3 regions of the Lactimicrobium sp. genome follow, and region 3 is predicted to be linked to each of the others. Evidence: predicted binding sites of a transcription regulator. Region 3 holds the regulator's gene; each other region holds the start of a gene.
The links. The regulator HrcA, encoded in region 3, represses chaperone genes, less so after heat shock. The targets are predictions, from matches to a motif close to TTTTAGCACTNNNNNNNNNNNAGTGCTAAAA.
Positions count from the first base shown of each region.

Region 1: htpG (molecular chaperone HtpG) is a predicted target of HrcA. The motif match lies at 7,601-7,631, and genes of this name have one in related genera.
Region 2: lon (endopeptidase La) is a predicted target of HrcA. The motif match lies at 7,655-7,685, and genes of this name have one in related genera.

Region 1 is NZ_JAZHUW010000001.1:10,555-20,826, forward strand. Features, by position in the region: gene SOI44_RS00050 (helix-turn-helix transcriptional regulator) at 1-312, opposite strand, end outside; gene SOI44_RS00055 (hypothetical protein) at 409-891, shown strand; gene SOI44_RS00060 (cation diffusion facilitator family transporter) at 888-2,072, shown strand; gene SOI44_RS00065 (DMT family transporter) at 2,069-2,977, shown strand; gene SOI44_RS00070 (hypothetical protein) at 3,262-3,483, shown strand; gene SOI44_RS00075 (hypothetical protein) at 3,950-4,417, shown strand; gene SOI44_RS00080 (hypothetical protein) at 4,987-5,418, shown strand; gene htpG (molecular chaperone HtpG) at 5,568-7,586, opposite strand; gene SOI44_RS00090 (helix-turn-helix domain-containing protein) at 7,746-8,255, shown strand; gene SOI44_RS00095 (fumarate hydratase) at 8,309-9,148, shown strand; gene SOI44_RS00100 (Fe-S-containing hydro-lyase) at 9,148-9,687, shown strand; gene SOI44_RS00105 (NAD(P)-dependent malic enzyme) at 9,684-10,272, shown strand, end outside.
Region 2 is NZ_JAZHUW010000004.1:39,951-50,222, forward strand. Features, by position in the region: gene gltB (glutamate synthase large subunit) at 1-1,098, shown strand, start outside; gene SOI44_RS01890 (glutamate synthase subunit beta) at 1,104-2,561, shown strand; gene SOI44_RS01895 (DUF1810 domain-containing protein) at 2,708-3,154, shown strand; gene SOI44_RS01900 (C40 family peptidase) at 3,219-4,535, opposite strand; gene serC (3-phosphoserine/phosphohydroxythreonine transaminase) at 4,746-5,840, shown strand; gene SOI44_RS01910 (phosphoglycerate dehydrogenase) at 5,844-7,007, shown strand; gene SOI44_RS01915 (TetR/AcrR family transcriptional regulator) at 7,008-7,547, opposite strand; gene lon (endopeptidase La) at 7,693-9,969, shown strand; gene SOI44_RS01925 (S-ribosylhomocysteine lyase) at 10,046-10,272, opposite strand, start outside.
Region 3 is NZ_JAZHUW010000011.1:30,294-40,565, reverse strand. Features, by position in the region: gene SOI44_RS04360 (ABC transporter permease) at 1-830, shown strand, start outside; gene SOI44_RS04355 (MBL fold metallo-hydrolase) at 906-1,529, shown strand; gene rnjA (ribonuclease J1) at 1,584-3,461, opposite strand; gene def (peptide deformylase) at 3,552-4,118, opposite strand; gene SOI44_RS04340 (FtsW/RodA/SpoVE family cell cycle protein) at 4,242-5,456, shown strand; gene rsmD (16S rRNA (guanine(966)-N(2))-methyltransferase RsmD) at 5,453-6,010, shown strand; gene hrcA (heat-inducible transcriptional repressor HrcA) at 6,226-7,272, shown strand; gene grpE (nucleotide exchange factor GrpE) at 7,269-7,871, shown strand; gene dnaK (molecular chaperone DnaK) at 7,894-9,729, shown strand; gene dnaJ (molecular chaperone DnaJ) at 9,816-10,272, shown strand, end outside.

The DNA.
Region 1 (10,272 bases), on a different contig from region 3:
TGCCTGTTTATCTTCCGTTGTCAAAGCAGAAGAAGAACGGATGGCATCCACCAGTACAAATGCTTCACCAAGTGAAAAGCGGTGATCCAGATAGTACGTATAGGCATTGTTTTTATGCACACGCACGAGCGGATATCCTGCTTTTTCCATCGCATCCAGAGTCCGATACAAAGGACGGCGGTCGGCACTGATGCCATGCTCACTCAGAAAGCTCTGCATCTGCACCAGGGAAATGGGGCTGCCGGCATCACTTTCCTCACTCAGATACTGTAATAGTAACAACGTAATATACTCACGATCTCTCTGCTGCATAAGACTCCTTTTTCTTTTATTGTACGCGAACACGTACAGTAAAACCAAATCTTTTCCGTATCATCATAGCTGTCAAAGAAAAGAGGGGATGTGAACATGAATACAAAAGTACAATACCAGCTGATGATGACAGGACTGCTGTTTGCCTATGGCATGGCTGCCCAGTATCTGCAGGTGCCGGCCTTCCTGCTTGGCACAGTCATTCTTGCCATGGCAATCCTACATCTGCATAAAGATATGATTCTTCCGGCCATAATAGGCACAGCGATCATGGAAGGCTATCTGCTGGTGTGCCATCTGTTCTTCAAAGAACCCGTATTTATTCTACTGGAAGCCGATGCTGTACTTGTCTCTGTACGCTATGCTGCCAGACAGGAAAGCTGCATGAAAACATCACTGTATCTCTGTGCATTCTATGCTGTGATGAGAATCATTGCCATGGCCGTACTGGTGCCATCCTGCACTTCCATTCTTGATCTGCTTTTTATGCCAGTGGCAGCCGGGACTGCAAAACAGCTGCTTTTTGCGAAGAGGAGACATGACAGAAGGAGGACAACCGGTGTAGAATACCAGTTATGACGAAATGGCTGGTACAAAAACTGATCCCGGACGCAAAGGATACCCAGAAAGAAAGTGTAAGGCTTGCCTATGGCACCCTTGGCAGCGGGGCAGGCATCGTATGCAATCTGTTCCTGTTTGCCCTCAAGCTCACCATTGGCATGGTAATGCATGCCATGGCCATCACCGCTGATGCCTTGAACAATCTGTCTGACTGCATCACCTGCATCGTCTCACTGGCTGGCTATCACATGGCCGCAAGACCAGCAGACAAGGGCCATCCCTTCGGTCATGGCCGCATGGAATATGTCATCAGCTTCGGTGCATCCATCCTGATCTGCCTGGTCGCTCTGGAACTGTTCAAGAGCAGTATTACCTCAATTCTGCATCCAGAGACAATTACGTTCTCACTGCCGTTATTTATCATTCTGCTGGCATCCGTACTTGTCAAAGTATGGATGGCATCCTTCTATCAATACCTTGGCAAGGCAACCGATAACACCATTCTTCTGGCCAGTGCCCAGGATTCAAAAAGCGATGTACTGACAACCAGTGTCACACTGCTCTCTTTGATCCTTTCCCTGGTTTTTAAAAATTTCCCGATTGATGGCATCATGGGAACTCTGGTTTCCATATTGATTCTGAAATCCGGATTCTCACTTGCCAAAGACATCGTCGATCGGATTCTGGGAAGGCCGGTGGATGCGGCATTGACCAGCCGCATTGAAGCAATGATCCTGGCCCATCCGGAAGCACTGGGCGTGCATGATCTGATTATTCATGACTATGGTCCCGGCCAGAAGATCGGTTCTGCCCATGTGGAGCTTGAGAGTACGATGAGCTTTGTCGGTGCCCACCAGCTGGCCGATACATGTGAAAAGGAAATCCGTGATCAGCTCCATGTGGATATAACCCTGCATACAGATCCAGTTGATACTGAAGATCCTGAGCGGCAGCACTACCGTCAGGAAATCCTTGATCTGCTTAAGGAAATGAATGCCGGCATCACCATGCATGATTTCCGTATCGATCATGATGAAGAGAAGATTATCCTGATCTTTGATCTGCTGGTCCCGTTTGAATGCCCATTGTCACAACAGGAAATTACCCGGAGAATCAATAGTGAACTCAAGTGTGATCCTGCCAGCCTGGAAACAAGAATCACCTTTGACCATGCCTTTACAGAAGGAGACCAGCCATGAAAAACAAGGGAAGCTTTCTGCTGTTATTAACTGCATTCATCTGGGGTATGGCCTTTGTCGCCCAGAGTGCTGCCATGGACAGTATCGGTCCATGGACCTTTAACTGTGTCAGATCCATCATTGGCGGTCTGACATTACTGGTCCTGATGCCTTTTCTCCATAAACTTGTACCACCGGTACATTCCTCAAAGAAGGAACTGATCAAAGGCGGCATTGCCTGCGGCTTATTGCTTGGCATCAGTTCCATGCTGCAGCAGGTTGGAATCATCAGCACTGCGGTAGGCAAAGCCGGCTTTCTGACAGCTCTCTATGTTGTCTTTGTCCCGCTCTTTCTTGCTCTGGGCGGCAGACACCTGCAAAAGCGCATCTGGATCAGCGTAGCTCTGGCAACAGGTGGTCTTTACTTCCTGTGCATGAACGGCTCATTCTCTCTGGCAAAGGGAGACATCCTGTTACTGCTATGTGCCTGCGGCTTTGCATTGCATATCATAACGGCGGATCACTTCACATCCCATACCGATGGCATCTGGCTAAGCTGCCTGCAGTTTTTTACAGCAGGACTGCTGTGTGCCGGACCAATGTTTCTCATTGAAAAGCCATCGCTGCATGATCTGTACAATGCAGCAGTGCCAATCCTGTATGCCGGTATCTTATCCAGTGGAGCAGGGTATACCATGCAGATCATCGGACAGAAAGACACCGAGCCAGCCATTGCTTCCCTGCTGATGTCACTGGAATCTGTCTTTGCATGTATAGGAGGATTTCTGCTGCTGCACCAGGTATTGACCATCCGGGAAATCTTTGGCTGCATGCTGACCTTCAGTGCAGTTATTCTTGCTCAGCTGCCATTGGATAAAAAGAAGGAAACACTGCCGAAAACATCTGCCAGCCGGAATGATTCCTGATCCCAGATAGATATTTGAAAATGTGAAGCTTGCTTCACCAAATTGTGTAACTGCACCAGAACAGGTACAACAGCTCCAGCCTTCCTGGTTGCCATTCTCTGCATACGAAAAGAATTTGCCAGATTCACTGACAGCCAGAAAGAGACTATCTGTAAAACAGTCATGGAAATGATCCGGATTCATGATAATCTGAACGCATGTGTACCTGAGGTATGCCTTGTATGCGGTTCAGAGCGCATATGTTTTTATCGCCGCGATATTCATGGCAGGAAGCACAGATCTGCATGGATACACTTAAGCTGGTTCCCATCAGGAAGACTGCAGAACGGGCTGATGTCTCTGTTAAGTGTGACTTCAACAATCGTCATACGTTTCTCAGTCTTCTGGAAGAGATTCTCGGGAAAGAAAAGGAACTGATGGCAGGAACAACACAATGGTTTCATTGCCATATCACCGGGGAATCTTTAAAGGAGCAGCATTTATTCAGGATCAATGCGTCCTATTAAAGCATTCATACCCATGTGGGTGAATTAAGCATTTTGCTTTTCACTATTGAGAAATGGCTGACTTTTATACATCAACTCTTTCATTTAATTCATTTATCATTTAAAGTATTTCTGAAAAGAGTATAGAGGGATCTGTATGTCAGTCAGCAGGTACAAAAACGGTGATATCTGTAACCACTGATTTATTATGCAAATGTATGATTTTGCTGATTTATCAGGTTTTGAGCTGCTTCTGCTTATTGTACACTTCCTGAGGAAAAAAGCCGAAATAGCTATGTTAATAATGCTCTCTTTTTCGGTAAGCTCGACATGCGTAATACACAGGTAGCGCTGTCAAAGCTCATCAGAGAGTGTGTCGTTTGTTGTGGATTCTATCTGTTTCCTACAGTACGACTTCGTATCTTACAGCAACGCGCTTTTATGTCCAATCAGATGTAACCAGAGGGAAAGGAGCATATTCTCCATCATGGTCACGAAGTTTTTAAACCAGAATATTCTGCTTTCGATGAGTCTTGTTTTTGCTGGTATCTTCAGTGGATGCCAGAAGAAAGATGATGCGGCAGTGCATGTAAAAGGCTGTCAGTTTATTATTCCGCATGGCGATCACTATGATATCGGTACCGAACTTCATCTGGATCAGCCAATGAACAGGCATACCGGAAGTATGCAGATTGAAGACCAGAAATTTCTGGACATGGTCACCATTATTGACAACGCAGACGAATCACTAGATGATACAGATCTTTGTCCCGCTGAAGGGTATACAGCAAGCACAGCCAAGGAACAGATATCTGTAAAGATTCCGGATGATAAAGTGGATGATGTCAAAGCTATCATGAAAGAGTATCAATATAAGATTGCATATGACAGCAGTGACGGCTATCCGGGTTTCTCTTATACTATGACACTTCCGCTGATTGACAAAACGGAATAACAGACAGATATGAATTACCTGCAGCAATTTCCCTGTATGTATTCAGTTGTATTTTGGACAGACAGCTATGTGAACTTGCATTCCGTCTGTGCTTGTTGCTTTGAACTCGTCTGATACGGATGCAGCAGAAATAGTGATAAGACGGGCAGCAGAGGAAAGAAAAAGCGTCTCCTGATTCTTTCATTACTGTCTTGCTTGCGTCCATGATCGGAATGCAAGCCAATACAATGCAATAGATCTGTTGCACTGCGTTTTGCAATTTAGAAACTATCAGGAAAATATTATAGAAATGATGAGACCATAAAGATAGATTGATTGTGACAACATCTATAATTTGTGATTTGGTAAAATGAAACTTCTCAAGGTCGATGTATAAGACTGTTTGAACTTACAAGCAAATACAGAAATATTAGATAAAATAAGTGCAAAAATGAATAATAGTACAAAATAAGATTCTGCTGATCGCTGTACTTGTTTCATTGGGACTGAATGTTTTTCTTGGCATAAAGCTCTATCAGAACAGGACAACGAGATCAGATGTTGAGATCAGCTATGATGCGATCAATCCTGTGGACTTTCAGCAGGGGAAGAATGTGATTCTTGCTCAGGGAACCTCACAGTATCCCCATGATGCACTGAGCTACTTTTTGCTGGTTGACAATGAAGGGCAGATTGAGAAGATCTATTGTCTTGATGGGCAGTATGGTGCGATTGCGTTCAATGATCAGACAGGTGAAGTGGTTGTGCTTGGAGAGAAAAATGTGCTGAGAATTGGGACGTCTGTGGCGCAGAAACAGGATGTCAATCCACAGTTTCTTTCGCAGCAACGCAGTGACATCTATTTTAGCAGGAACCGTATCTATGTGAATCCGCAGCCGGTGAAGGATGAGAGGCTTGGCTTTACGCCGAAGCTAGGCTATGCAGGATTTGTGGATCTTTCTTCTCTTGGTACCGATCTGCATATGATGCCGGTTGGTGTTGTGATTGTTTCGGGAAAATAGATAATTGTAACAATATGGCAGCAGGGGATTTGAAGTGATCTCCTTATCGGGTGCAAGAGCTTGACAGTTTAAGAGGATATAGGATTAGTATAAACTAATTTCTTGCATATGAAAAAGACGCATTGTCATGATGCGTCTTTTCAATGGTGTTACTGATTGTTAGCAGTTTCCTCTTTTTCCGTCTTTTCTTCAGTTTCTGCCTTTTCAGTTTCTGCTGTTTCGCTGTTTTCTTCTGTCCTGGCAGGTTCAACAGGATCTTCTTTGCCTGCGTTGCTTCCGGCAGCTTTCAGCATCAGCTCAGTTACCTTGCGGGTATAAGCAACCGGATCATCAACCGGCAGACCCTGGATTAACATTGCCTGATCATACAGGACACCGGCATAGTCTTTCAGCTGTGCCTTATCATTCTTGTAGGCATCCTGCAGAACTTTGAAGATCGGATGGTCAGGATTGATCTCCAGAATCTTTTCAGCCTTGATATGCTGGTTCATCGGATCCTGGGACATATACTTCTCCATCTCCAGGGAAACACCTTCATCAGAAACAATGATCACCGGATCATCCTTCAGACGGGAAGAAATACGGACTTCCTTGACCTTGCCATCCAGGTCATCCTTAATGGCAGTAAGCATATCCTTGTTCTTTTCAGCAGTTTCTTCCTTGGCTTTCTTTTCTTCTTCTGTATCCAGATCCAGATCACCCTTGGAAATATTCTGGAAAGGCTTGTCAGCATAGGACTGCATGATGCCGGAGAAGAACTCATCACGCTCATCCAGGAAGTAGAGAACTTCATAACCCTTGTCAATGACCTTGGCAAAGATCGGTGAACGCTTGATCTCTTCGATGGAACTGCCGCAGGCATAATAGATCGCCTTCTGCTCCTTTGGCATTCTGTCTGTATATTCCTTCAGAGTGACATACTTGTCTTCCTTGCTGGACTTGAACAGAATCAGATCCTGCAGCTTCTCTTTGTTTACGCCATAGTCACGATAAACACCATACTTCAGATTCAAACCGAAGTTGTCAAAGAACTTCTCATAGCCTGCTCTGTCATTTTTGAGCATTTCTTCCAGGGCATTGTGCACCTTGGTTTCAATGGACTTGGCAATGGCCTTGACCTGACGGTCCTGCTGCAGCATCTCTCTTGAAATGTTCAGATTCAGATCATCACTGTCCACCAGTCCTCTGACAAAGCGGTAATACTCCGGCACCAGATCCTTGCACTTATCCAGGATGAACACACCCTTGGAATACAGCTGCAGGCCTGGTTCATAATCCGAGTAATAGAAGTTGTACGGTGTCTTGGAAGGAATGAACAGCAGGGCAGTGTAGGACACATTGCCTTCGACATGATAGTGAATGACTTTCTGCGGATCTTCCCAGTCACCGAACTTTGCCTTGTAGAATTCATTGTATTCTTCCGGCTTGATCTCATTCTTGTTCTTCTTCCACAGCGGCACCATGGAATTCAGTGTCTGTACTTCTGTGGTTGTGATCGTCTTATCCTTATCGGTTGGATCCGGAATGCTCTTTTCACACTCCATCTCGATCGGATAGCGGACATAGTCACTGTACTTCTTCACAAGATCACGGATCTTGTATTCCTGCAGATAGTCTGAATATTTCTCATCATCGGTATCATCTTTCAGATCCAGGGTGATTCTGGTACCCACACCATCCTTTTCAATCTTGGAGATGACATAGCCATCTTCACCAGAGGAACTCCAGGAATACGCCTGGTCACTGTGCACACTCTTTGTTTCGACAAGCACATGCTTGGCAACCATGAAGGCAGAATAGAAACCAACACCGAACTGGCCGATGATGTTAGTATCCTCATCTGCTTTTTCCATGGCCTGACGGAACTCTGCAGAACCGGATCTGGCAATGGTGCCAAGATTCTTCTCCAGTTCCTCATCTGTCATACCAACGCCATTGTCCTCAATGACAAGCTGACGGGTATCCGGATGGCGCTCAATCACAATCTTGAGATCCTTTGCATCATCAGGATGATCATGATCCGTCAATGATAAATAGTGGCGCTTGTCCAGCGCATCACTGGCATTGGAAATCAATTCACGCAGGAAGATTTCCTTATTCGTGTAAATGGAATTGATCATCAATTCCAACAGTCTCTTGGATTCGGCTTTAAACTGTCTTTTTGCCATCGTTACACACCTCCATTTAGCACTCTTGCTTTTAAACTGCTAATGTATATTAGCACTCCTGTATGGTGATTGCAAACGGTATCTGACAGTATGCAAAAGGTGTAGTTCCATTTATAATGGCAACATAGTGAACAGACAATCAATTGCGGAGGTATAGAAATGTCTAGCAAAGATCATGGACAGGATAACAGCAGAAAACAGGAAGAAAGCCTGCACAGGGTGAATCTCAATATGAGAAAGCTGCGGATCCAGGCAGGAATGACACAGCGCGAGCTTGGTGAGAAGATCGGCCTTGACCACCGCAGCATTTCTGCCTATGAAAACGGGCATTATGAACCGGGTGCCTCAGTCATCATCAAATACTGTGATGTATTTCACACCACCCCGGATGAACTGCTTGGCTATCACTCCCATGAAGAGAATGCCGGATGGCATCTCAGCGAAGAAGAAGTCAAGATGATCATGGCATACCGCCGGCGGCCGGAGTATGTACAGACATCTGTGAAAACACTCTGCCTGCACGGCATGAAATATCTGAGTGAAGAAGAGGATATCCGTCAGGATATGGAGTGGGTGGAAAACCGCAAACGGCAGATGAAGATCCAGAAAAATATGGAAAAGTGGGCCAGAAATGCGAAAAAAGCAAGTGATCTGAAAGGGAAGGAATGAACCGGCAGACAGTGATGATAGAAAACACGGCCTGTTTGTACTAAAATAGTCGTATGAGAGAAATTGAAGCCGGTCAGCTTGTGCCGCTGATCCGTGATGCCTGCGGCCGCATGAATGTCCATTATCAGCCTGATGTAAAGGCTGCCCTGCAGCAGGCCAGAAAGAAGGAAACCGGCATTTCCGGCCAGGTGATGGATATCCTGCTGGAAAATGCGGATATTGCTGCCAAAGAACATCTTCCCATCTGTCAGGATACAGGCCTTGTGACGGCATATGTCACCTTGGGCCAGGATGTTCATATCAACGGACCGCTTGCTGCAAACATCCAGCGCGGTGTGGCAGAAGGCTACACCAGGAATTACCTGCGTGCTTCGGCAGTCAGTGATCCACTGTTTGACCGTCATAATTCCGGTGATAATACACCGGCCATCATCTATACGAATATTGTTGAAGGAGATACTTTTACCATTGATCTGATGGCAAAGGGATTTGGCTCTGAGAATATGTCCGCTTTAAAGATGCTCAAACCTGCTGAAGGACTGGATGGTGTCAGAAAGTTTGTGCTGGATACGATTGCCAAGGCCGGTCCCAATGCCTGTCCGCCCATGGTTGTCGGCGTTGGCATCGGCGGTACCTTTGACTACAGTGCTTATCTTGCCAAGAAGGCACTGCTGCGGCCGCTTTCTCAAAGCAATCCGGATCCCCGCTATGCCAAGCTCGAAGACAGCCTGCTGAACGAGGCCAACAAGCTTGATATCGGCCCCATGGGCCTGCATGGCCATACCACTGTGCTGAAAGTACAGACCGAGTATTATCCAACTCATATTGCCGGCCTGCCATGTGCAGTGAATATCTGCTGCCATGTCTGCCGCCATGAAAGGATCGTACTGTGATGAAAAAAATCCAACTGCCGCTGAAAGAGGAAGATATTGAAAGCCTGCATGCCGGGGATGGCGTCCTGCTGTCCGGGGTTATCTATACAGCCAGAGATGCGGCGCATAAGCGCATGGCACAGCTGATCAAAGAAGGTAAGCCGCTGCCTTTTGATCTAAAGGGCAGTGTGATCTACTATGTCGGGCCGACACCATCAGATGGCATTCATCTGATCGGCTCAGCCGGACCAACCACCTCATCCCGTATGGATGCCTATACTCCGGAACTGCTGGACCTGGGACTGAAGGCGATGATCGGCAAAGGACGCCGCAGTAAAGAAGTCAAAGAAGCCATTGTCCGCAATCAGGCGGTCTATTTCATTGCCGTCGGCGGTGCCGGTGCCCTGATGTCACACTGCATCACGTCCTGTGAAACGATTGCGTTTGACGATCTGCTCTCGGAAGCCATCCGCAAACTGACAGTAAAGGATATGCCGTGTTTTGTCGGCATCGATGCCAGAGGCAATGATATTTATGATCAGAAAGGAAGTCAGTTATGAGTGATTTATACGAAGAATCCCTGCAGCTGCATGCAAAGTATCATGGCAAACTGAAAGTGGAGCCAAAGGTTCCCTGTCAGAATGCCCATGATCTTTCCATTGCCTATACACCAGGTGTTGCCCAGCCATGCCTGGAAATCCAGAAGAATCCTGAAAACAGCTATAAGTATACAGACCGCGGCAACACGGTAGCGGTTGTTTCAGATGGTACGGCGGTGCTTGGCCTTGGTGATATCGGGGCTGAGGCAGCCCTGCCGGTCATGGAAGGCAAGGCATTGTTAATGAAGCGCTTTGCCGGTATTGACGGCTGGCCGATCTGCCTGGATACCAAGGATCCGCAGGAAATTATCAAGATTGTCAAAGCCCTGGAGCCAAGCTTTGGGGCAATCTGCCTGGAAGATATCTCTGCACCGCGCTGTGTTACCATTGAGCGCACATTGATCCAGCAGATGCATATTCCGGTCTTCCATGATGACCAGCATGGCACTGCCATTGTGGTTCTGGCAGCGTTGATCAATGCTCTGAAGCTGCGCCATGAAAAGCCGGAGAATATGAAGGTTGTCATCAGCGGCACCGGTGCCGCGG
Region 2 (10,272 bases), on a different contig from region 3:
TGCTTCCGCGGCAGACCGGAAGATGTCATGCATTACATGGAATTCATTGCCCAGCAGCTGCGGGAAGAAATGGCTAAGCTTGGCTTTAAGACCGTTGATGAAATGGTTGGCCGCAGTGACTGCCTTGCCTTTGGAAATGAAGGCAGACAGCAGGCCGGATGGCTGCCGGATGAGTCATATGCCAAAGCAGAACACAAACACTTTGATCCTCATGATGTCTATAACTTCCATCTGGAAAAGACCGTGGATGAAGCAGTACTGCTGCCGGCATTTGAAAAAGCCTTCAAACAGAAAAAGCCGCATACAGAAAACATTGCGGTATCCAGTGTCAACCGTGCCACCGGCACGATCCTTGGCTCTGTGATCACCGAAAAATTCGGAGACAGCCTGAAAGATGACACGTATGTTGTCAACTGCACGGGCGGCGGCGGACAGTCCTTTGGTGCCTTTATTCCAAAGGGACTGACACTGCGGCTGACAGGCGATGCCAATGACCATGTCGGCAAGGGACTCTCCGGCGGCAAGATTGTTGTTGTCCCACCGGAAAACATCAGCTTTGATCCGGCTGTCAATATCATCATCGGCAATGTTGCTCTCTATGGCGCTACTTCTGGCAAAGCCTACTTTGCCGGAGCAGCCGGAGAACGTTTCTGTGTCAGAAATTCCGGTGCCACGGCCGTTGCGGAAGGCTGCGGCGACCATGGCCTGGAGTATATGACCGGCGGCCGTGCAGTGATCCTTGGCAAGGTTGGCAAGAACTTTGCGGCTGGCATGTCCGGCGGCATTGCCTATGTGCTCGACCGTGACCATGATCTGTATCAGAATCTGAATAAGGAAATGGTACGGCTGTACGAGGTGACAGATAAGTACGATATCCAGGAACTCAGACAGATCCTCTCGGATTATGTCAAAGAGACCGGATCTGCCCATGGCCGCATGATTCTGGATCACTTTGATACATGGGTGTCACAGTTCAAGAAGGTTGTGCCGATTGACTATCAGAAGATGATGGCAGTGACCGGCCGCTATGAGGAACAGGGCATCAAGCATGAAAATGCTGTGCTGGAAGCGTTCTATGCAATGCAGAAAGAAGGGTGAAGAAGATGGGAAAAGATAATGGATTCCTGCTGTATCAGCGCAGAGAAAACCAGACGGAAGATCCACTGCGCCGGATCAAAAATTATCAGGAGTTTCATCAGCCGCTGTCAAAAGAACAGCGCCGCCAGCAGGGTGCCCGCTGCATGAACTGCGGTGTCCCGTTTTGTCAGTCTTCACTTTTCCTGCATGGCATGACCACCGGCTGTCCTTTGCATAACCTCATTCCGGAATGGAATGATGAAATCTACCGCGGCAATCCTGCCCATGCCCTGGCCAGACTGATCAAGACAAATCCGTTTCCGGAATTTACATCACGGGTATGTCCTGCCCTTTGTGAAAAGGCATGCCTTTGCGGGGCAAACGGCGAACCGGTATCCATCAAAGACAATGAGTATGCCGTGATTGAAGAAGGGTTTGCCAAAGGATTGATGCAGCCGCGGATTCCGCAGGTGCGCTCAGGACGAAGGGTAGCGATTGTTGGCTCCGGTCCTTCCGGATTAGCAGCAGCGGACAGACTGAACCAGCGCGGCCATCACGTGGAAGTGTTTGAACGGGATGACAAACCGGGCGGACTGCTGATGTATGGCATTCCGAATATGAAGCTGGATAAAAAGGTTGTCGCAAGACGCATTGAATTGATGGAAAAGGAAGGCGTCGTCTTCCATACAAGCTGTGATGTTGGCAAAGCCATCAGTGCAGCCGATCTGCAGAAAGACTTTGATGCCGTCATCCTGTGCTGTGGTGCCAAGCAGCCCCGCAGCCTTGTCCTGGAAGGCAGTGAGAAAACACAGGATATTCTGTTTGCCGTGGATTTCCTCAAGTGTGCAACCAAAGCGGTTCTGGCTGAGAAAAAGGCTGATTCTGCTGTTTCGGCAGAGGGAAAACATGTTGTGATTGTCGGCGGCGGTGATACTGGCAATGACTGTGTGGCAACCTGCCTGCGGCAGAAATGTGCCAGTGTGACACAGCTGGAAATGATGCCATGTCCGCCCGAGACCAGGGCAAAGGACAACCCATGGCCGGAATGGCCCCGTGTTCTGAAAACAGATTACGGACAGGAAGAAGCCATTGCCGTATTCGGTCATGATCCCCGCATCTATCAGACAACGGTTACTGCCATCGACACAGAAAAAGGAAAGCTCAAAGCTGTCCATACGGTCAGAGTTCATTTTGAAAATGGAAAGATGGTACAGGAAGAAGGCAGTGAGCAGGTACTGCCATGTGAGCTGCTGATCATTGCGGCAGGCTTTCTTGGCTGTGAGGCGTATACGTCAAAGGCCTTCAACCTTGCCCTCAACCGCGGCAGGGCAGTTACGGAAAAAGACAGTTACCGCATCAAGGACCATCTGTTCGCGGCAGGCGATATGCACAGAGGCCAGTCACTTGTTGTCTGGGCCATTGAAGAAGGACGTGCCTGTGCCAGAGAAGTAGATGAAGATCTGATGGGATATACCAATCTGTAATCTGATCATAATCAATGACAGACTGTTCCAGCAGGATTGCTGCAGCAGCCTGTTTTCTTTTGGAAATCCAGAAATACTTACCTGATCAGCAGGAAAATTTCACTATACTGACAGAAGAGGACATACATGATAGAAAGGAATGATATATGGAAAACAATCTGAAGCGCTTCTATGATGCACAGATGAATGCGTATGATCAGGCATTCAGCGAGATCAAGAGCGGCAGAAAGAGAAGCCACTGGATGTGGTATATCTTTCCGCAGATTCATGATCTTGGCCATAGCAGTATCTCCCGATATTATGCCATTTCAAGCCTGCAGGAAGCACAGTCATATTTGCAGGATGACATTCTGGGACCCCGGCTGGAAAAAATCAGTGCTGCATTACTGGAATTGAAAACAAATGATCCTGACAAAGTATTCGGCAGCCCGGATGATCTGAAACTGTGTTCCTGCATGACGCTGTTTGAACAGGCTGATCCGGATAAGAAAGTATTTTCCAAAGTGCTGGAAAAGTTTTATGGGGGCAGAAGAGATGAGAAGACACTGGCGGTACTGGCGCATGATGCATCAATCAGAAACACCAGCAGATGAAAAAACGCCTTTTGGGACAGGTTTGTCTCAGAAGGCGTTTTGTAATTCACTTGATTCAATTGTATTACCACAGCCGGTGGATGATCATATTGCCATTGGTGATCCAGCCGATCGGGCATTCCCGGATACCCATGCTTGGATTCATGGCATTGATGACCATGCCATTGCCGGCATAGATACCGCAGTGTCCGGTCCAGGTAATCAGATCACCCGGCTGGGCATCGGCATAAGACACAGCATATCCTGCTGTTTCCTGTACATAGGAAGTACGGCCAAGAACAATACCGAAGTGGGCATAGACATATTTTGTCAAACCAGAGCAGTCAAAGTAGTTCGGACCATTGCCGCCCCAAACATATGGCAGGCCAAGGAACTGTCTGGCATAGGCAACAACCGCATTGCCATCCACGGCAGAATCACTGGACTGGGAACCATTTGTGGAGGAACCGCCGGAACTGGAAGAGCCTCCGGAATTGCTGGATCCACCTGAGTTATTAGCTGCTTCCTGGGCAGCACGCTGGGCTGCCTGAGCGGCAGCGGCAGCAGCCGCTTCAGCTTCTGCCTTTGCCTGCTGCTCGGCAATCTGTCTTTCCTGTTCTTCTTTCTGTGCCTCGGTAATGGTATCGGACGCATCCTGCAGGGAAGAAATCAAAGTCAAAGCATCATTGGTCTGGCCATCCAGCTCTGCTTTCTGATTTTCATAATCCTGTACTGTCTGCTGAGCTTCATACTGCTTGGCAAGAATATCATTCTGCGCACTCTGCAGCTGGGTCTGCTTGTCAGAAAGTTCCTGCTGGGAAGCAGTCAGCTGATCAATGGCATTATTCAGCGATACAAGTGTACTGTGATTGTGCTCGGTCAGATCCGTCAGGCCGGCTGCGATCTTCAGAAAATCACCAAACGTCTTGGCACCCATCAGAATATCGACATACTTGGACAGACGCATCGTCGACTGTGAATTTTCAATCTGCGTATTTACCTTTGCCCGCAGATCCGCAACATTATCCTGCTGCTGGGCAATCTGATCATTCAGATCATCAATCTGAGAATTCAGATCAGAAATCTGCGAACTCAGTGTATCAATCTGACTCTGATAGTCATTGATCTTTGCCTGATAATCATCAATATTAGTCTGTACATCAGAGCGCTGGGCATCAATCTGCAGCAGCTGATCCTTTAATGTGGAAGACTGTGAAGCTGCATACTGCAGGAAAGCCTGGCAGGAAGTTGATTCATCAGCTGTCAGAGAAGAAACATTGGAGCACTTTGTGGTCCAGTATTGAATATCAGAATAATCCTCGTCGGCCTTTACCTGTACTGGAAATAAACATGCAGTAACAGCGGCGGCAGCGAGAAGGGCACCATATCGCTTGAACTTCATTCATAACTCCTTTCATTGATAAAGTAATTCTCTTTGTGCGTTCTTCATTATAACAAAGAAGTGTGAAGATATCATGGAAGTGCATCTTAAATGCCTGAAAAGAAAGAACAAAATTTTCATTCGTTTCAAATGTTTTCTGTAAGAAAGAGAAATATATTTCCACTGCCTTTGTATTTTGTACTAAAATGGCCCATAAAGGGGGATTCAGAGATGACAATGCACCGTGTATACAACTTCGCAGCCGGGCCTTCCCAGCTGCCGCTACCGGTATTGGAAAGAGCACAGAAAGAACTGCTGGACTATGAGGGTACCGGCATGTCAGTGATGGAGATGAGCCACCGCTCCGCAGCTTTTTCAAAGATCATGGATCATACAAAGCTGGGTGTCCGGGATGTCTTACACGTACCGGATGACTATGCCATTCTGTTTCTGGCAGGCGGGGCATCCAGTCAATTCACGATGATCCCATTGAATCTGCTGAAAGAAAATCATCAGGCAGACTATGCCATCACCGGCCACTTTGCAAAACTTGCCTATGAAGAAGGAAACCGCTATGGCCAGATGCATGTTTCCTATGATGGCAGTGCCGATGCCTGCCGCCATATCCCCCGTCAGGATGAACTGACGATCCATCCGGATGCGTCTTACTTCCATTACTGTGCCAATAACACGATCTATGGCACCGAATGGCATTACGTACCGGATACCCATGGTGTTCCCATCGTGGCAGATATGTCCAGTGATATCGCATCCTGCCCGATGGATGTTTCAAAATTCGGCCTGATCTATGCCGGTGCCCAGAAGAATCTTGCCCCGGCCGGCGTGACGCTGGTTATTGTGCGCAAAGATCTTGTCAAAGAACCTGACAAAATGACCCCGGTCATGTATTCCTATATGCGTGAGACTGCCCATGACAGTATGTACAATACACCGCCTTGCTGGCAGATCTATATGCTGGGCCTGGTCACAGACTGGCTCAAGGACCAGGGCGGCATGGCAGAAATCGGCAGAAGAAACAAAGCCAAGGCAGATCTTCTCTATGGCACCCTGGAACAGTATCCTTTGTTCCATCTGTATGCAGAGAAGGAAAGCCGTTCCCGCATGAATGTGACATTCTCCACCGGTGATCCGGATCTGGATGCCCGCTTTATTCAGGGAGCAGCAGATCATGATCTGGTCAATGTGAAGGGGCACCGCCTGCTTGGCGGCATGCGTGCTTCCATCTATAACGCCATGGATCTGGATGGCGTCAAGGCACTGTGCCGGTGGATTGAACAGTTTGCCAGTGAAAACAGGAAAGGATAAGACATGTACAAAGTAAAACTTCTGAATAACATTTCGCCCAGCGCAAAAACCATTCTGACCGCAGACCGCTATGAACTGTCGGAGACTGTTGAACATCCGGATGCTCTGTTTGTGCGTGCTTCTGATCTGCACAACTATCCTTTTGAAAAGAACCTGCTGTGCATCGGCAGGGCGGGTATCGGTGTCAATACCATCCCACTGGATGAATGCGCTGAAAAGGGCATTGTTGTCTTCAACACACCTGGCGGCAATGCCAACGGCGTCAAGGAGCTCTTCCTGTTTGCGCTGGCCATGGCATCCCGTGAAATCCTGCCGGCGATGGAGTGGGTCAAAACATATGACGGTTCCCAGGGACCAGTAGAGCAGCGCATGGAAAAGGTCAAGAAACAGTATGCCGGACCTGAATTTGCCGGCAAGACACTCGGCGTGATCGGGGCTGGTAACGTTGGATCCAGAGTTGCCAATATTGCCCTTGCCTGCAATATGAAGGTATATGCCTATGACCCGTATCTCAGTGCCGATGCGGCCTGGGCCATCTCCCGCCATGTCTTCCGTGTCTCTGATCTGCGGGATATTTTCCGCTACAGTGACTACATTACGATTCATACACCTTTAACGGATGAAACCCGGAACATGATTGATGACAAAGCCATTGCCATGATGAAAAACGGTGTGCGGATCATCAACTATGCCCGCGGCGAGGTTGTCAATGAGGATGCCATCATCAAGGCCCTGAATGAAGGCAAGGTGGCAAGATATGTGGCTGATTTCCCGACAAAACGGCTGATTGAGACAAAGAATACCGTACTGACACCGCATCTTGGCGGCACCACATTTGAATCCGAATCCAACTGTGCCCGTATGGCCGCCAGAGAAATGGATGACTATCTGACCAATGGTAATATCCGCAACTCCGTCAATTTGCCAGATGTGCAGCTGGAACGCAGCGGTGCATCCCGTATCTGCATCATCCACCGCAATCTGCCCGGCATGCTGGCAAATATGATGCCGCTGTTTGCGCGGGATGGCATCAACATCGAAAACATGACCAACAAGTCCAGAGGCAGCTATGCGTATTCGGTCTTTGATGTCAATGCAGATGTGCCTGAAAAAGCCATCCAGGAACTGAATGATCTGGATGGCGTAATCCGGGTGCGGGTACTGTAATTATCGATCAGAAGGAAGATAGCAGCCCTGCAGCATATCGCTGATCACATCCGCAAGCTCTTCTTCACTCAGGCTGCTCTTGTTTTCCAGATAGATGCGGACAATGCCTAGCAGGCCGCTGGCAATGAAAGAGGCCGCATACTGCCGGTAAAGGCTGTCATGATCCGGCAGGAAATCCGGACATTCCACAAAGTGCTGCATCTGCATATTCTGCACAAGTTCCAGCAGATGGTTCTCGTACAATATGGCAAGCAGATTCTGTTCCTGCATGATATAGCGGCTGTAGTCCAGACATACGTTTTTAAAAAAGTGATCCTGACAGCGGGAAGGTACATACTGCTCATCCCGGCAAAGCTGATATGCGATCACATTCTCCTTGGAAGAAAACAGGGAATAGAATGTCTGCCGGGATACATTTGCCTTGTTACAGATCTCCGTAATGGAGATCTTTTCATAACTTTCTTCCTCAAGCAGATCAAACAAAGCATCCGCAATGGACTGCTGGGAACGGCATGCCGTTTTATTGTTTCCGTTATACATACCAGAAATGTATCATAAAACTTGACAAGTGTCCAACATAGTGTCATCCTAATAGTACGTTGACAGATGTCAATGTTAGGGGATTATCCCCATTTATTTTACAAGCGTGTTAGCACTCAATGGTGAAGAGTGCAAAAGGAGGCTTATGTTAATCGTTCCTGTATACAACCAGCTGGTTCTGCCAGATGCCAATCTGTTCTTTCCATCCGACAGCTTCCAGGCTGCAGCCGGCAGCCGCCTGTCGGCAGGCGAAAAGATCATCTTCGTCATCGCCCGTGAAAACATTCCGCGCACCCAGTATACCGAAGACAGCTTCTATCCGATCGGTGTCACCGGCTACGTCCAGGAAGAGAATATGTCCGGCTTCATCGTTGTCCATACAGACCAGCGTGTCAATATCGAAAATGTTACGGTCCGTGCTGACCATACCCTGATGGCAAACATTTCCCGCCGTGCGGATATTGAAGACCTGGATCCTCAGGAAGAAGCCGAGCATCTGGTTAATCTGAAGAAGCTTGTCAAAGACTATATGTCACACTTCCAGTGGGGCAAGTTTGTGGATGGCTTTGTGGACCAGTGGACCAATGAAGGCGAGATTGTCGCTGCACTGGGCATGTGGCTGCCGCTGAAACCGGAAGAAAAATATGCCCTGCTGGCTGAAGACAGCCGCAAGGCACGCAACCGCCGCTATGAAGAAATCCTGTACAGCTATCTGGAAGTAGCCCGCGTCAATGCGGATGCCCAGACTGCCACCGCTCAGGAATATGAGCAGGCTTACAAAGAGCAGGCCATCAAGAAACAGATGGAATATCTGCAGAATGAACTCGACAAGATGCACCCGGAGAATGTTTCCGATGCTGCCCGCTTCCAGAAGAAGATTGAAGAGTCCGGCATGAATCCAACCGCCCGTGAGGAAGCTGACAAGATGCTCAACAGACTCAAGCAGGAGGGCAATAATTCCCCGGAATATGGCAACATCTATGAATATCTGGATTTTGTCACTTCTCTGAACTGGAAGACACCTTCGGCCAGAAAGATTTCTCTGACTGAGGCACAGAAAGTTCTGGATGAAGATCACTTTGGTCTGGAAAAGGTAAAGAAGAGAATCATCCAGCAGATTGCCGTCATGAATCTGAAACATTCCCAGTCCGGCTCGATCCTGCTGTTTGTCGGTGCTCCTGGCACCGGCAAGACATCCATCGCAGCTTCCATTGCCAGAGCACTGCACCGCAAATATGTGCGTGTATCCCTTGGCGGTGTGCGTGATGAAGCCGATATCCGCGGCCACAGAAGAACCTACATCGGCGCTATGCCGGGCCGTATTATGGACGGAATCCAGAAGAGCGGTGCCAGCAATCCGGTCATGGTGCTGGATGAGGTAGATAAACTCGGTGTTTCCTACAATGGTGACCCTGCCAGTGCACTGCTGGAAGTGCTGGATCCTGAGCAGAACTCTACCTTTACAGATCATTACATGAATGTGCCATATGATCTGAGCCATGTCTTCTTTATCTGCACAGCCAACAGTATTGACAACATTCCGGAACCGCTGCTCAACCGTATGGAAGTCATTCAGTTCAATGGCTATACGGCATCTGACAAGTTCCAGATTGCCAGAAAGCATCTGCTGCCAAAGGCAATGTCTGCCATGGGCATCAAGGACAAGGATCTTGAAGTAACAGATGATGCGATTCGGACAATGATCGACTCCTATACGATGGAGGGCGGTGTGCGCGGCCTGAAGAAGGTGCTGGATACATTATGCCGCAGCTGCGCTGTGGAAATTGCCAATGGCCGCAAGGATACGCTTGTCATTGATAAGGACAATCTCAAAGACTATCTCGATGCAAGACCGATCCATCATGACCGCGTTCTGAAGAATGATCAGCCTGGTATTGTGACAGGTCTTGCCTGGACGGCAGCCGGCGGTGAAATCCTGTTCATTGAATCTCTGATGATGAAGGGCACTGGCAAAGTGACCGTCACCGGACAACTTGGCGATGTCATGAAGGAGTCTGTTTCCATTGCCATGTCTCTGGTCAGACACAGATTCCCGGACAAGGCCGATGTCTTTGCCAAAAATGATATCCATATCCATGTACCGGAAGGCGCTGTCAAAAAGGATGGACCTTCTGCCGGCATCACACTGACCACAGCCCTGGCATCTCTTGTCACTGGCCATCCGGTCGATCCTTCCATCGGTATGACAGGTGAGGTATCACTGCGCGGCAAAGTCATGGAAATCGGCGGCCTGCCGGAAAAGCTCATGGCCGCTGCCAGAGCCGGTGTCAAGACCGTTCTGATTCCGAAGGACAATGTGGATGATCTCAAAGATGTGCCGCAGGAAGCCAGAGACGCCTTGAAGATTGTACCGGTTGATACCGTGGAAGATGTTCTGAAGTACACAGGCATCATTGCCTGACAAAGAAAAAGACCTCCGGGAAAGGACAGAGAAATCTGTGCTTTCGATTGGAGGCCTTTTTCATATCCTGTGTTCTTTACTGCGGATATACCATATGGGCTTCATCAATGTTCTGCAGTGTCTTTTCCAGATACCGCTTTGCCCACCACTTTGCACTGGCAAGATTCTGATCCAGATAGTTGCCGCATTCTGCCGGTCTGGCACCAGGAATTTCTCCTTCAAAGGAAACGATATACTGAAACATGCGGGTAATAACATCCAGGATATCCTCTGGGGATAGATCACCGGCAAAGATCACATAGA
Region 3 (10,272 bases):
GGCGCGGCATATCTGCCGATGACAACAAGAACAATGCGCGTGTTGCCCTGATTGACAGTGCCGCATATAAGACACTGTTCAAAGGCAAGGATGCCATCGGTCAGACAATTGAAATTCAAAGTATTCCGTTTACCGTCGTTGGCATCGTCACTGCCAGACAGAACTATGAACCTGTCATCAACTCTGTTTCAGATTATTACTCCTATTCCCAAAACAGCACCGGGGCAAAGGTATATGTACCCACCAGTCAGTGGCCGGTATTATACGAGTATGATGAGCCGGAAAGTGTGATGCTGCGGGTTGACAATGTCAAACAGATGACCAAGGCAGGCAAGGAAGCCGCAGATATTCTCAATGCGTCGATGACTTCCTCGGACACGACAATTCAGTATGCTGCCAAGGACCTTCTGGAACAGGCCAAACAGATCCAGCAGTTCTCTGCAACAACCAACCGCATGCTGATCTGGATCGCAGCCATCTCATTACTGGTTGGCGGCATTGGCGTCATGAACATCATGCTTGTTTCCGTCACGGAAAGAACAAGTGAAATCGGCCTGAAGAAGGCACTTGGGGCACGTAAAAAAGCAATCATGGTACAGTTTCTCACCGAGGCCGTCGTATTGACTTCCATCGGCGGCATCCTTGGTGTCATCACCGGTATTCTGCTAGCCTTTATCATCGGTAAGTTCATGTCAATCCCCGTTGCCATCAGTATTCCGGCATCCATCTTTGCCGTGTTATTCTCCATGGCAATCGGTATTCTGTTCGGCATGCTGCCAAGCTATAAGGCAGCCAATCTGGATCCGATTGAAGCACTGCGGCATGAATAGCAGATCACAAGAGAGCGTCGGCTCTCTTTTCTTCTTTCCTGAATTTGCTAAACTAAAGAAAAGGAGGCAATTGTGATGAGCGAGATTTCCATTCAGTATCTTGGCCATTCCTGCTTCAAGGTGTCATACCAGCAGGATTCGATTGTACTTGATCCCTATGCAGATGAATCCGTACCGGGATTAAAACTGCCTGCGGTAACAGCAGGGCAGGTGCACTGCTCCCATCAGCACAGTGACCATAATGCATCTGATCTGGTTCAGATTGTGCAATGTACCAGAAAGATCACCTATGAAGGTATCATGGTACCCCATGATGATGCCGATGGTGCAAAGAGGGGGATGTGTGAAGCCATCCGCATGCATGCCGGAGAATGTACGATTGCACATGTCGGTGATCTGGGACGTTTATTGACGGAAAAAGAGAAGGCATTCCTGCAGGGCAGTGATGTTCTGATGATTCCCTGCGGCGGCTATTTCACCATTGATGCAGCACAGGCAAGACAGGTGATGAATCAGATTCATCCAAAGCTGACCATCCTCATGCATTTCCGCCGTGGCAGTATGGGGTATCCTGTAACCGCAGACTTTGATGCTGTCAAAGCCATCTTCCCGGAAGCTGAAGACAGAGAAGAAAGCACGGTCACGTTTGATGAGGATCATGTACCGGAAGGGGTATTGATCCTGAAACCAAAACAGTAATGCAATAGAGACAGACACAAAGAAAAAGACGGCTGAGCGTCTGAAGGTGATTTCTCACTTTCTTGTCTCAGCTGTCTTTTCGTTTTCCTTCTTTTCAGAATGCTGTGCACTTCTGGCCGTCCTGCCTCCTGTGCGTTTCACATTCCTTCTGCCGGCTGTCTTTTCCTTGATCTCAGCAATAGCAGCCTTTTGATTCAAAATGACCGGAATCACAATCGGATTGCGGTGTGTCTTCTGGAAAAGATACGGTTCCAAAGAAGAACGAATGCAGTTCTTCAGTTCCTGGAAGGTGGTGCGCTGCTGCATCTTCTTGGTCAAAGCATTGTAGACAATGACTTCTGCTTCCTTGAGCAGGGGCTGGGAATCCTTGATGTAGACAAAGCCTCTGGACACAATCGAAGGTCTGCAGAGAATCTTGTTATAGCGGCTGTCAATGGCAACAATGACAGCAACAAGACCATTCTCAGCCAGAATCCTTCTGTCCTTGATGACAGATGTGGAAAGACCGGAGGCATCATTGCCATCCACATAGATGGCATCTGTCTGCACACGCTCATTGGCAATGAAGCATTCCTCATTGCGCAATACCACAATGTCACCATTGGCACAGATCAGGCAGTGATCCTTGGGAACACCTGTCTCCTGGGCTGTACGGGAATGCTGCACAAGCATCTTGTACTCACCATGCATCGGCATGAAGTACTTTGGCTTGATCAGATTGAGCATCAGCTTCTGCTCTTCCTGCGGGGCATGGCCGGTTGTATGGAACGAAGTCAGCGGGGAATTGACGACTACATTGGCACCGACTCTGGTCAGCTGGTTGACAACTGCAGAAACGCTTGTGCCATTGCCTGGAATCGGATTGCTGGAGAACAATACCGTATCACCCGGAATAATCTTGATGAAGCGGTGGGTGCCATTGGCAATGCGGCTTAAGGCAGCCATCGGCTCACCCTGGGAACCTGTGCACACAATGCAGATCTTATTAGCCGGCAGGGTATTGAGCTCATTGCCGGTAATAAAAGCAGAATCCGGAATTTTGATGGTGCCAAGCTTCTTGCCGATCTCACATACATTCTCCATGGAGCGTCCAAAGACGGCTACCTTACGGCCGCAGCTTACGGCTGCTTCCAGAATCTGGTTCAGACGCAGAACATTGGAAGCGAAGGTAGATACCAGCAGTCTGCCCGGCGTTTTGCGCATCTGCTCATTGATTGCCTGAGCAACTTTCTTTTCTGAAATGGAGAAGCCCGGAACACCGGAGTTGGTGGAATCACTCATCAGCAGGGTGACACCGATCTGGCCGATGTAGGCCATCTTCTGATAATCAGAATTGACACCGATCGGGGTCAGGTCAAACTTGAAGTCACCGGTTTCCACGATACGGCCGTTCGGTGTATTGATCAATACACCATAGCTGTCCGGAATGGAATGGACAACATTGAAGAAGCCGATATGGAAGTACTTGGTGTCGATACGTGTATCCGGATTGATATCACGGATGGTCACGCTGCGCAGCTGATGATGTTCTTCCAGCTTCTTTTCGATCAATGCCTTGGCAAACGGGGCAGCATAGATTTCCCGCAGATGTACGGACTGCAGGAAGAAGGGGATGCCGCCGATATGGTCTTCATGGCCATGGGTAATGATCAGGGCCTTGATCTTTTCACGATTTTTTACCAGGTAAGAATAATCCGGAATGACATAGTCTACTCCCAGCAGGTCGTCCTCGGGGAACAGAATGCCGCAGTCGACAATGATGATCTCATCATTGTGTTCGAAGCAGTACATGTTCTTGCCGATTTCACCAAGACCGCCCAGAGCATAGACAAGCGTATCGGTCTGATGATTGATAGACTTGGCTGTCTCTTCAGAGATCTGGGAGTAACGAACCGGATGCGAAGGTCTTTTCGCCGTTTTCGTTTCTTTCATGTATGATTTCCTCTGTTTCTGTATGATGGCAGACAAACAACTCTCTGTCTGCATTATAGCACGATTGATATTGATAAAACTGTTGAATTGTCAGATGGCAATGGCATCTTCAATCCGATGGAACGGATTCTTCTTGTCAATCTTGTCATAGAAGAGAATGCCGCTGAAGTGGTCGATTTCATGCTGAAGAACAATGGCAAGATATCCTCTGACCCGGATGCGGATATTCTTCTCACTATACAGGTCATAAGCCTCAATGGTGCAGCGGGCACTGCGGTAGACAAAGCCGTCATGTTCCTTCTCAACCGAAAGACAGCCCTCACCAGAGCGCAGGAAAGCCTGCTGGACACTGCTGGAAACAATCTTTGGATTCGCCAGCATGAACTTCCACTGGATCTCATTGCCGTCTTTGTCCACATCCGGCACAACCACCGCCGTTAACTGACGGGGAATACCGATCTGAATCGCTGAAATGCCAACGGCAGGGCGCAGATTTTCCTTCTCAGCCAGCTCTTCGTTTGTTGAATCTTCGACATACTTGAGCATGTCGCGCAGAATTCCTTTGTTCTCTTCAGAAAGAGGCAGCTCTACAGGCTCACTCTTCTGGCGGATCAAAGGATTGTCATCCTTGATGATCGTATCATTATTAATAAGCATCTTGTTTACCTCGGTTGTTATGATAGTGAACCAAAGCCTTCTTGTAAAGCTGAAAGCAGTGCTGAAACCGCTTAACCATGCGGCTTTTTTTCGAAAGGGACAAAATATGCTAAAATCGTATCCATGACAGTACGCGCACAGGATACACAAAAGACAAAACGGCTGAGCAACCCATTCCGCATGGCAAAAGGGTTTGATCCCGTGATCCATATCACCTTGATGCTGCTGGCCTTTTTCGGTGTCGTCATGATCGGCAGTGCCACCATGGGTGAAACCGTAGGGGCGCCAAAGACACTGATGATCACAATTGCCAAGCAGCTCATCTTTGTCATCATGGGATATTTCCTGATGGCATTTGCCTCAAGGAATTTCCGTCTGTCACAATTGCATGGCAATGGCTTCTCCGTGTGCATCATCACACTGTATATTCTTCTGCTGTCCACCCGTGCCTTCACAGGTGCCAACGGCTCCTATGCCTGGATCCGGATTCCCGGGATCGGCGTGACCATCCAGCCCTCTGAATTTGCCAAGATTGCAACATTCCTGGTGGTAGCAGGACACCTTGGCGACAGACGTACCCGGAATGAAAAATTCTGGGAACTGGTCAAAAGGCCGGTGATCATTTGCTTCATCATGAGTTTCATCATCTTCGTCATCCAGAAAGATTTCGGAACCATGTCCGTGCAGTTCATGATTTTCTGCATCTGTTTCCTGATTCCCCGCAATCCAAAACTGAAAACAGCCCAGAAATGGCTTAGGATTCTGTTCTATGGCGTGCTGGTACTGGCTGTCTTTGTGCTTTCTCCCCAGGGAGAACACCTGATTGAAGTGCTGCCATTCAAGACCTACCAGAAAAACCGTTTCCTGTCTGCCATTAATCCGTTTGCGGATGTCTATGGCAGCGGCTATCAGCTCATCCAGTCTCTGGTTGCTATGTCCGGGGGCGGTCTGTTTGGCAGGGGACTGGGCAGATCTGTACGCAAATACATGAACTTTCCGGAAGCCAATAACGACTATATCCTCGGCATCATCGTTGAGGAGCTTGGCTTTGTCGGCTTTGTTATTCTGATGGCAATTTATGCTGTCATCATTTACCGCCTGCTCTGGTATGCCAAGCAGATGAAATCCGAAGCAGGACGCATTGTCTTAGTTGGTACAGCAATGTATTTCATGCTGCATATCTTCCTCAATGCCGGCGGTGTCTCCGGTCTGATTCCTTTAACCGGCATTCCGCTGCCGCTCGTATCGGCAGGTGGTTCCTCTGCCATGAGCTTCATGCTTTCCATCGGTCTTTCCCAGGCAGTCATCGCAGCCTACCGCAGAGGTGATCTGCAATGAGAATCGTTGCCGGAACCTATGCCAGCCGCCGCCTGGAAACTTTAAAAGGACAGGCCACCCGGCCGACGCTGGATAAAGTAAAGGAAGCAGTCTTTTCATCCCTGGGCGGTATGTTTGACGGCGGTAAGATGCTGGATCTGTATGCCGGCAGCGGTGCCATTGGTCTGGAAGCTCTTTCCAGAGGCATGGATCAGGCCATCTTTGTAGACCAGAGCCATGATGCTGTCAATATCATCCGCAGAAACATTGCCGCACTGCAGGTGCAGGGCCAAAGCAGAGTGCTTGCCATAAGTGACCGCAAGGCACTGGCTGTCTTAAGCAGAGAAGGGACGATGTTTGATCTTGTCTATCTGGATCCTCCCTATGAAAAACAGCACAACGCCGAAGTCATGCAGTACCTTGTTGATCATGGGATGCTCAATGATGGCGCCAGAGTTGTCATTGAAGCCAAAAAGGAAGATGCATATCCTGCCAGCTGTGGAACGCTTCAGTTTCAGAAAGAAAAAGTCTATGGCATCATGAAGATCGCATACTATCGTTACAGTGCCAGCTGACTGCAGATGTCATGACGAATTGATAAGACAGGAATCACAAGCAGCAGACAGGTATCAGTGGGATCCTGAGCAGATCCATTGATGCCTGTCTTTTTCTGTGGATGAAAGAAAATGAAAATTCAGCACGGAATTAGCACTTTATCCTTGACAGTGCTAACAGGTGGATGTACCATACTAGCAGGCAACAGGAAAGAGTGCTAAAGGAGGGATGCAAGGTGCTGACGCCAAGAAGAATTGAAATATTCAAAGCGATTGTAGACGAATATATCAAGACAGCTGAGCCGGTTGGCTCAAAGGCGCTGCAGCAGAAGTATCATCTCTCGTATTCATCGGCGACGATTCGCAATGATATGCAGGCACTGGAAGAAATGGGCTATCTGGAAAAAACCCATACATCTTCCGGGAGAATTCCCAGTACGCTTGGCTACAAGTTCTACTGTGAGAATCTGCTCAATGAAGCCCAGATGGACAAGAAGATGGAAGTTGCCATCAGCAGTGCCTTCGATGTCTCCAACATGAACATCGAAGAAGCAGTACATCAGTCATGCCGGATTCTGTCCGAGATGACCAATATGACCGCCGGTGCCATTGGCCCGGATTCCTCAGAACAGAAACTTGAGCATATCAAGCTGTTCCAGGTTGATCCGCGCAACTGCGTCGGAGTATTCATTACCAACACAGGCCATACCGAGACAAAGAATTTCCACTTCGATGATGATATTCCTTTCTCTGATATGGAAAGCTGTACCGACATCCTGAACAGGGAACTGCACGGGGTGCCGATTGATCAGCTTCCAGCCAGAATGAAGGAAGTCAAACCGGAGCTGAATTCCAATGTCCAGAAGCACGATATTCTGTTCGCGGCATTCGTCAAGGCATTTGTGAAGTTCGCCAGTGATAACGTGTACTTCAGTGGAAAAGACCGGATTCTGTATCAGCCGGAGTTTGAAGATATCGATAAACTGAAGAAACTGATGGGACTTCTTGAGGATACATCCTCGGATGCCTGGCGGCAGCTTCCCCATGAGAAGAACGCCGTTGCCGTTACGACCCAGCAGGGCGCGCATCTGACCTGGATCGATGATGTTGCCGTGGTCTCCAGCCCGTTCAAGGTACATGACGGTGAGCATGGCAGACTGGTTGTCGTGGGACCAAGCCGGATGAATTATGACAAGGTTGTGGCCATGATCCAGTATGCGGCCAAGCTGATTGAAAAGATGTATGACAATTCAGATGAAGGAGGCAGCAGTCATCAAAAATGAGTACAGAGACAAAGAATGAAAAGCATTCTTCTCAGGAAGAAGTAAAGAAGCCGGAAAACAAGAAGGCTGAGAATAAGCCGGAAACCGGAAAGAAAGAAGAGAAAAAAACAGAAAGCAAATCAATCTTTGATCATAAGAACAAGGAGATTGAAGAGCTGAAGAAAAAGAATGCAGAGCTTGAGACACAGGTTGCCCAGCTCAAGAATGCGTATGCAAAAGCATATGCAGATACGGAAAATACCCGCAAGCGGCTGAACAAGGAGTTTGAACAGCTCAGCAAGTACAAGATTCAGGACTTTGCCCTGCAGGTACTGCCGGTGCTGGACGATTGTGAGCGTGCTCTTGCACAGGAAACAAAAGATGAGGCATACCGCAAAGGTGTGCAGATGATCCATGACAAACTTGCCGCAGCACTTGCGGCTGAGGGAGTCAGTGAGATTGAATGTCTGAATCAGCCGTTTGATGCCAACTGGCATCAGGCGATCATGAGCGAACATGTCGATGGCGTTGCGCCTGGCACGGTCGTGGAAGTATTACAGAAGGGATATAAACTGAAGGATCGGCTGCTGAGAGCAGCGATGGTGAAGGTCAGTGAGTAACTGATCACTAGGAGGAGAAAATATGAGCAAGATCATTGGTATTGATTTGGGTACAACAAACAGCTGCGTAGCTGTCATGGAAGGCAAAGAGCCGAAAGTTATCACAAACCCGGAGGGCAACAGAACAACACCGTCCGTGGTTGCATTCAAGAATGGTGAAATCATCGTTGGCGATGCTGCCAAGAGACAGATGATCACCAACAAGAACACAGTTTATTCCATCAAGAGAAAGATGGGCACAAATGAGACGGTTGAGCTGGAAGGCAAGAAGTACACACCGCAGGAAATCTCTGCTATGATCCTGAGCTATCTGAAGGAATATGCGGAGAGCTACCTGGGCGAGAAAGTAACCGAAGCTGTCATCACGGTTCCGGCATACTTCAATGATGCTCAGCGTCAGGCAACCAAGGATGCCGGTAAGATTGCAGGCCTGGATGTCAAGCGTATCATCAATGAGCCGACCGCATCTGCCCTTGCCTTTGGTCTTGGCAAAGATACATCCAAAGAGAAGAAAGTCCTTGTGTATGACCTTGGCGGCGGCACCTTCGATGTCTCCATCCTGGATATCGCCGATGGCACATACGAAGTTCTGGCAACTGCAGGTGATACACATCTGGGCGGCGATGACTTCGATAACAAGATCATCGACTGGCTGGCTGACAACTTCAAGAAAGAGCACAACATCGACCTCAAGGCCGACAAGATGGCTCTGCAGAGACTGAAGGAAGCTGCTGAGAAGGCAAAGAAGGATCTGTCCGGCATGGTCCAGACACAGATTTCCCTGCCGTTTATCAGTGCCGGTCCGGAAGGCCCGCTGCATCTGGAAGCTACGCTGACACGCGCACAGTTTGATGATATGACCAGAGACTTGGTTGAAAGAACCATGGGACCTGTTCGCCAGGCACTCTCTGATGCCAAGCTGACATCCGGCGATCTCGATGAGGTTCTGCTGGTTGGTGGTTCAACCAGAATTCCGGCTGTCCAGGCTGCTGTCAAGAGAGAACTTGGCAAAGAGCCGAACAAGTCCGTTAACCCGGATGAGTGTGTCGCTATTGGTGCTGCTATTCAGGGTTCTGTCATTTCCGGTGATACAAAGGATGTACTGCTGCTGGATGTGACACCGCTGTCACTTGGTATTGAAACACTCGGCGGTGTGATGACTGTACTGATTCCGCGTAACACAACCATCCCGACATCCAAGAGCCAGATCTTCTCTACCGCTGCTGATAACCAGCCGGCAGTTGATATCCACGTGCTGCAGGGTGAGCGTCCGATGGCCGCTGATAACAAGACACTGGGCAACTTCCAGCTGTCCGGCATTGCACCGGCAAGAAGAGGTGTGCCGCAGATTGAGGTTACCTTCGATATCGATGTCAACGGTATCGTGAATGTATCCGCTGTTGATAAGGCAACTGGCAAGAAGCAGTCCATCACCATCCAGAACTCTTCCGGTCTGTCTGATGAAGAGATTGACAGAATGGTCAAGGATGCTGAGGCTCATAAGGCGGAAGATGACAAGCGTAAGGCTGACATCGAAACCAAGAACAAGGCTGAAGCTTACATCAGCCAGATCGATGAGACTCTCAAGGCCAACAATCCGAATGTGACAGATGCACAGAAGGCTGAGGTCAAGAAGCTCAGAGATGAACTGCAGGCAGCCATCGACAAGAACGACATGGATACCCTGAAGACAAAGCTGGATGCTCTGGAAAAGGCAGCCAACGACATGGCTCAGGCTATGTATCAGCAGCAGGGTAATGCCCAGGCTGGCCAGCAGACCAACAGCAATACCGGCAGTAACAATGACAATCACAACAATGATGACGTTGTGGATGCCGATTTCAAGGAAAAGAAGTAAGCGAAAAGATAAACACGCAAACAGGATGCGGGGCAGCATACGCTCCGCATCCTGTTGCATGAAAGGAATAAGGAGGCTAGTTGTCAATGGCTGAGAAGAGAGATTATTACGACGTACTTGGCGTCTCCAGAAGTGCAAGTGCAGACGAAATCAAGAGCGCTTATCGAAAGCTCGCCAAGAAATATCATCCGGATCTGAACAAGGCACCGGATGCCGCAGAGAAGTTCAAGGAAGTCAATGAAGCATATGAGGTGCTCGGTGATGCCGACAAGCGTGCCAAATATGACCAGTTTGGCTTTGCAGGCGTAGACCCGCAGGCCGCAGCCGGCGGTGGTTTTGGCAACATGGGCGGTTTCAGCAACGGCAGCTTCGACGACCTCAACGATATCTTCTCCAGTTTCTTTGGCGGCGGCATGGGCTCTGGCTTCTCATCCTCAAGACGTACCTCCCAGGGTCCGCGCAAAGGCGAAGACAAGTTCATGCGCATGAACATCTCCTTCATGGACGCATGCTTTGGCAAGACTGAGACGATCAATCTGTCCG